2 regions of the Arthrobacter sp. CAN_A1 genome follow, and region 1 is predicted to be linked to the other one. Evidence: predicted binding sites of a transcription regulator. Region 1 holds the regulator's gene; the other holds the start of a gene.
What was found. Region 1 encodes LexA, which represses DNA repair genes until DNA is damaged. Its sites were predicted from a motif close to TCGAACANNTGTTCGA; they were not measured.
Positions count from the first base shown of each region.

Region 2: the regulator LexA is predicted to act here: its motif matches at 1,778-1,793, upstream of IWX62_RS10685 (LexA family protein).

Region 1 covers NZ_JADOUR010000006.1:40,858-44,264, forward strand. The annotation lists gene IWX62_RS08685 (histidinol-phosphate transaminase) at 1-457, opposite strand, end outside; gene IWX62_RS08690 (LysM peptidoglycan-binding domain-containing protein) at 615-974, opposite strand; gene lexA (transcriptional repressor LexA) at 1,427-2,083, shown strand; gene IWX62_RS08700 (ATP-dependent DNA helicase) at 2,159-3,407, opposite strand, start outside.
Region 2 covers NZ_JADOUR010000008.1:38,503-41,909, reverse strand. The annotation lists gene IWX62_RS10700 (CYTH and CHAD domain-containing protein) at 1-863, shown strand, start outside; gene IWX62_RS10695 (hypothetical protein) at 879-1,178, shown strand; gene IWX62_RS10690 (hypothetical protein) at 1,209-1,646, opposite strand; gene IWX62_RS10685 (LexA family protein) at 1,809-2,240, shown strand; gene IWX62_RS10680 (Y-family DNA polymerase) at 2,324-3,407, shown strand, end outside.

The sequences.
Region 1 (3,407 bases):
GCGCGGCGTCTTCGGCGCCCAAGGTGAACGATTCATTGCCTTCACCGGGGATGTAGCGCGTGCCGGTGCTGCTGGCGAGCAGAGGATACATGGAGTAGGTCGGTGGGAAACCGATCGCCGACCGGCCCGGCCCACCGAAGGCCTGGAGAAGGTGCTGCAGCACCTCGTTGGAGCCGTTGGCTGCCCACAAATTATCAGGCGTCAACCCATGGCCCAGGTACCGCGCGAGGTTGGACCGCAGGTCACTGAACTCCCGGTCAGGGTAGCGGTTGAGTCCGCCGACTTCCCGGCTGACCGCATCAACAATTGCCTGCCTGACGTCGTCGGGGACGCCGTAGGTGTTCTCGTTGACGTTGAGGAGGATGGGCACATCCAACTGGGGTGCCCCATAGGGATGCTTACCCCGCAGATCATCACGCAGGGGCAACCGGCTCAACCGCTCAAACTGTTCACTCACCTATCAAGGTTATGCGCCGAGCCGTGCAAGAGCAGAATCAGGGGAAACTTCGAACGTCCCGCCCCGAGGGACTCCCGGCAGCCGAGACTGGCTGGCCGGTCCGCCGTGGATGGCGCGACTCGAAAGAGTCTCTGGGGTATGAGTCCTCTGGAAGGTCTTACCGATTGGTCGGGACGTCCAGCTGCTGGCCGGCCTGGAGAACTGAGGTACCCAGGCTGTTCAGTTCAACGATTTCGGAGACCACGTCGCGCGGATCGCGGTCTGGAGCGAACTCAGTGGCAATCTGCCAGATGGTTTCGCCCGCGGCGACGCTGACGCTGACGGTCTGTGTGACCTCTCCACCCTCGGCTGCGGCCTTGGCGGGCGAGTTGAAGAACCCTGACAACATCAGGACGGCAGACGCCAGCAGGACAATTGGCAGCCCGACCAGCAGGAGCCTGCCCCTACGGGTGAGTCGGAGCTTGGCCGCGCCGTTCTCGGCGACGGGGGAGTTTTGATGTGTGGTGATGACAGACATGGATAGACCTCTCTGTACTCTCGAATCAGTCCATTCGAATCCGGGTTTCAACCCGAACCAACCGTGACGGTTGAAGGTAGTGTTCGAGCGAAAACAGGACTGACCTGTTTCATTCGAACTTATCTTCGAATTGCTGCTTTCTTATTTTTAGCACTCATTGACGAACTTTGTCGAGACACGATCGAACAAATGTTTGAAAACGTGTCCCAACTCCCCTACCGTTAGGGCAAGGATGAACGTTCGGTTCCAGCAGAAATCAGCACATCATCCGCCTCTGACAAAATAAGCTCGGCGCCCTGAATCCAGGGATCAGCCGGGGTACATGGATTCTTATCGAAGGGACCGAGACCGTGAAAGAGTCCGACGGACCACTGGATGAACAAACTTCAGATCAGGCCCCCGCTCCGCTTCCTACGCGTGGTCGCCCCCGCGGCCGGCAGGTGCCCAAGGGCATGACAGCCCGGCAGAAGAAGATCCTCGAAACCATCCAGCGGGCCATCGGTACAAACGGCTACCCGCCGTCGATGCGGGAAATTGGGGACACGGTGGGGCTTGCCAGCCTGTCGAGCGTGACGCATCAACTGTCACAGCTGGAACGGATGGGCTATCTCCGCCGTGACCCGAAACGTCCCCGCGCCATGGAGATCCTGCTTCCGCTGACACTCGACCACGATCACAAGAGGGCGCCCGAGGGATCAGATTCCCACGGCCCGTCGGGGATCGGCGGTGCGGTGGACGCGGCGATGGTGCCGCTGGTTGGCCGGATCGCAGCAGGCGGGCCAGTCCTGGCTGATCAGGTCATCGAGGATGTGATGCCGTTGCCGCGTCAACTCGTCGGCCATGGAGATCTGTTTATGCTCCGCGTCTACGGCGACTCGATGATCGACGCGGCCATCTGCGACGGCGATTGGGTGGTAGTCCGCCGACAGCAGGAGGCGCAGAACGGCGACATTGTGGCGGCTCTGTTGGATGACGAGGCGACAGTGAAGACTTTCCGGCAACGCGACGGCCACACCTGGCTCCTCCCGCAGAACACCCAGTACGAGCCGATCCTCGGCGATCTGGCCACGATCATGGGCAAGGTTGTCTCCGTGATGCGCGCTCTCTAGCATCACACCACCTCCCCACTCACCCCCACCACCCCCACCCCGGGCGGTATGGGGTTCGGACGGCGATTGGCCGCGTTAGGTGCCAGGCTCTCCGGCCAGGCGCTGGAGCACGCCCACCGCGGTCGCGCGATCGGTTGTCGACCAGAAGGGTGGCAGCGCGGCGCGCAGGAACGACCCGTAGCGTGCGTTGGCCAGCCGGGAGTCGAGGATCGCCACTACTCCCCTGTCTTCGGTCGCCCGGATGAGGCGTCCGGCGCCCTGCGCCAACCGGACGGCGGCATGGGTCGCTGAAACGCTCATGAAACCGTTGCCGCCGGCTTTGGCCACCGCCCTGGTCCTCGCGGTCATCAGGGGATCGTCCGGTCGGGGGAAAGGTATCCGGTCGATGGTGACCAGTCGACAGGACCTGCCCGGGACGTCGACGCCCTGCCAGAGGGACATGGTGCCGAAGAGACACGTGTCGGGTTCATCGGAGAACTGTTTGACCAGGGCTGACATCGAGGATTCGCCCTGGCACAGGATCTCGAAATCCACCCTCGGACGCAGCGCCTCGGCAGCTTCCTCGGCGGCCCGGCGGGAAGAGAAGAGTCCCAGCGCGCCGCCCCGGGACGCTTTGAGAAGGACCTCAAGTTCGTCAAGCTGTTCTGCCGAGGTACCCCGTTCAGGCTTCGGCAGGTCTTTGGCGACGTAGAGCACGCCCTGTCTCGGGTAATCAAACGGACTGCCGACGTCGACGCCCGTCCAGGAGGGAGCCGACGCTCCGGCCAGGCCCAGCGACCCGGCAACCGGGCCGAACTCGGAGCCAATCGCCAGCGTTGCCGACGTGAGCACCACGGTGTGATCGGCGAACAGGCCCTCCCGCAGTTTCCCTGCCACCGACAGTGGAGCAATGTTGATCGTGGCCGGTGCGGCGTCGTCGGGCTGGGAGTACCCGGTGCCAGGCGAGAAGGTGCTGGGCCGTGAGGCCCACAGCACTTCGCCCGCGGGGGTGGCCGTGAGGAGGCGTTCACACAGTTCGAACACCGCCAGCACATGGGACTTGGCCAGCTGGCGTCCGCCGTCGGCGGGGGTTGGGCCGTCGCCCTTGGCATCGGACAGGACGGCACGGCAGGCCTCCCGGACCTGGGTGATGGCCGATTCCTGCTCTTCATCCAGCCCCGAAGCCATCAGACCCGAGGGAATCCCTTCCACTGTCGACTCGAAGAACCGGTTCGCCGCGTCCAGTGGCTCGGCACTGACCGAGAGGTGTCTGCGCGCGGCTGACGCCGCGGCGGAGATCATGCCGGTGGAGAGCTGCCCGGACACCGCCCCGGTGACGCGGTCA
Region 2 (3,407 bases), on a different contig from region 1:
GGAATGTCCTCACCGCCTCCTTCCGCCGGGCCGCCGCGGACCTGCTGGTCTGGGATCTCCGGTTCCGCCGCAACGAGGAAGGGTCCCTGCACCAGCTGCGGGTCAGATCCCGCACCCTGCGCAGCATGCTCAAGACCTACCGTCCGCTTCTCGACGCTGAGCGAGCCGATCGCCTCGAGGAACGGCTCAAACTGATGGGCGGAACACTCAGTGCTGCCCGGGATGCCGAGGTGATGCAGGACCTGGTCAGGAAGGGAGTCGCGCGGCAGCCACCGGGAACAATCCCGCGGCATGTGATCAGGCGCCTTGAGAAAATGTCAGCCGCGCAGCACCAGAAAGCTCTGGCCCGGGTGCTGCGGTCACTGAACTCCACCGACTACTTCACCACCCTGGATGCGCTCGACGACTTCACGTCCAGCCTCCCATTGAAGGGCGGCAAAAAGAACGGCGGCAAGGCCGCGTCGCTGCTGCCCCCGGCCGTCAAACGCCAGCAGGCCCGGGTGCTGGAGTTAGCTCGACAGGCGAACCGGGAGACCGACCTGGACGCGCAGCTTGAGCGGCTGCATGATGTGCGAAAGAAATCCAAGCGGCTGCGATACGCGCTCAGGTCCGTCGATGGGTCTTCGGGGTTCAGCTTTGGCGCGCAGATGGGCAAGTCAATGAAGTCATCCGAAAAGATCCAGGACATCCTGGGAACGCACCACGACAGCGTGCTGTTCCAGCAGTTCCTCCTCAAGGTCTCCCGGGCTGCCCGCCGCGCCGGTGACAACACCTTTGCCTACGGGGTGCTTCACGAGGCAGAACATTCGATTCAACGCGCCGCTGAAGCGGATTTCCGGGAAAGGATCGCAACCCTCGACTGATACGGAGTGCACGCCATGGCCCTCACCACCCGCCCGCTGGACGCCTCAACGTGGGATGCTTTTGCTGAACTGATGGAACGCAACAGCGGGGTTTTCGGCGGGTGCTGGTGCATCGGCTTCCACCCGGAAAGCGTCCAGAAAGGGCTGGACCACCGTGAAGCCAAAAAGGAGCGGGTCTTCACCGACCGCGCGCACGCGGCGGTGGTGTTCGACGACGACGGCGCCGCCCAGGGCTGGTGCCAGTTCGGGTTCAGCCGCAGCCGCCAGGTCGGCAAGCATGCGTGGATTGTGGGTCGCGTCCTCGACCCGGCGTGAGCTGTCCCGGCACCCGGGTGCCGGGACTACTCACCAGTCCTGCCAGCGGCGGTTGCCCTGCAGCGGGATTGCACGCCGGGCCGGTCCACGCTGTTCGTTGTCCTCGGTGGTCCAGGAGATGAGCACCACCGGCTTCTTGCCCCTGAGATACCCGCTGAAGGAGGCTTCCCCCGACGTCGCCATGGTGCTCCGCAGGTTCGACGACTCGACCGCGAACTGCTCAAACTGGACGTCAACCGCTGTCGCCTTCGCGGATCCGGAATTGGTCAACACCCAGATGTTGTCCTTCTGCCAGTACACCGACCAATCAGCTTCCCGCGCCCGGGCAGGCTCAACCACTTCGGCATCACGGCTGGGGGCAGCCTCGGGTTGGCGGCGCCTGCGGTCGATGGACAGCGCCGTCCACCCACCGGCGAAGCCGAATCCCGCGGCAACTACTGCAATCGCGGGGAACCAGATCCAGTCCATCGTTCGTGTCCTACTCCATTTACCGTCGGCGGCCCGGCGGGCCGGATGCCCCCGGGACGTCGCCGCGTCCTCGTGAAATCTAGCACTGTGTCACGCCTCCTCACGACGCGAAGGTGCTACGCTTACTTTGTTCGAAGATATGTTCTATTCAAGGAATTCGCCGTGACCGTTGTAGCCCACATTGCGCCGTTGCACGGAACCCCGCCCGGACACCTCACTGACATCAGCCCGGTCGCCGTCCCCGCCGGATTCCCCTCTCCCGCCCAGGACTACTACGACGGCGGAATCGACCTGAACAAACACCTCATCAGGGACACCACCTGCACGTTCATCGTTCGGGTCTCCGGTGACAGTATGTCCGACGCCGGCATCAACGACGGAGACGAGCTGATCGTCGACCGGTCGCTATCCCCGCAGCACGGGTCCGTGGTCGTGGCAATCCTGGACGGCGAACTGACCATCAAACGGCTGCAGCTGGTCTCCACCGGCGTCGTCCTCAAGGCCGACAACCGCGACTATCCGGACATCGCTGTCGCCGAACTCTCCGACCTGACGGTGTGGGGCGTGGTGACCCGCTGTCTGCACTACGTGTAGCGGCGGGCGTCCGTCAGCCGCCACAGGACCGCCCCGGGCACCACCCGTCGGCGGCCACGACCGGCCGAAGGAGGCCGGCCCGGATAGCACTGGTGGATGTCAACAGCTTCTACGTCAGCTGCGAGAGAGTGTTCGACCCCCGGCTCGCCGGGGTTCCCGTCGTCGTCCTGTCCAACAACGACGGCTGCGTGGTCGCGCGATCCTCCGAGGCGAAAGCCCTCGGCATTCCACTGGGCGAACCCTGGTTCAAGATCGCTGCGCAGGCCCCTGGCTGGGGGCTCATCCAGCGGTCCAGTAACTATGAGTTGTACGGGGACCTCAGCTCCCGGGCGATGGAGTTGATGGGGCGCTTCGCCGCCTGGCAGGAGGTCTATTCCATCGATGAATCGTTCCTCGGCCTGGTAGGGTCGCCGCAGGTGCTTTCCAATCAGGGCGGGGCCATCCGCACCGCCATGGCGCTGCATACCGGGCTGCCCGTGTGCGTGGGGATCGCTCCCACCAAAACTCTCGCCAAGTTTGCCAACCGGGTAGCGAAACAGAACCCAGCCATGGGCGGTGTGTGCAACCTGGACACCATGCCCGCCGCTCACGTCGACCACATTATGGCGCGCGTCCCGGTGACGGGGGTCTGGGGTATCGCGGGTCGTCTCGGCAAACGCCTCAATGCTCTCGGCGTGCTCACCATCGCCGACCTCAGGGCCGCCGATCCGCTGCTGATGCGCCGGAAATTCTCCGTCCTCATGCAGCGCACCATCCTGGAGCTGCGCGGCACCCCCTGCATCGAGTTGGACACTGAACGAGCCGACAAACTGCAGATGATCTTCTCCCGCTCGTTCTCCACGCCGGTGACCACCGTCCCCGGTATGCACCAGGTGATGAGCCTCTACGCGCAGGCGGCGGCGGTGCGGCTGGCCCGGGCGAACCAGCTGACCCAGAGCATGACCGTGTTCGCCGGCACATCACACTTCCACCGCAGTGCCTCCTCCTTCCCCTCCGTCACCGTCAGGCTGCCCGCGCCGACGGCGGATCCTGTGGTCCTGACGCGGGCGGCAGTCGGCGCCCTGGACGGGCATCTGGTGGAAGGCGTGCCCTACGCCCGGGCCGGAGTGATGCTCACCGACCTTTCCCCCGCCGGGTATCAGCCGCAGTTCGATGCCTTTGTGACGG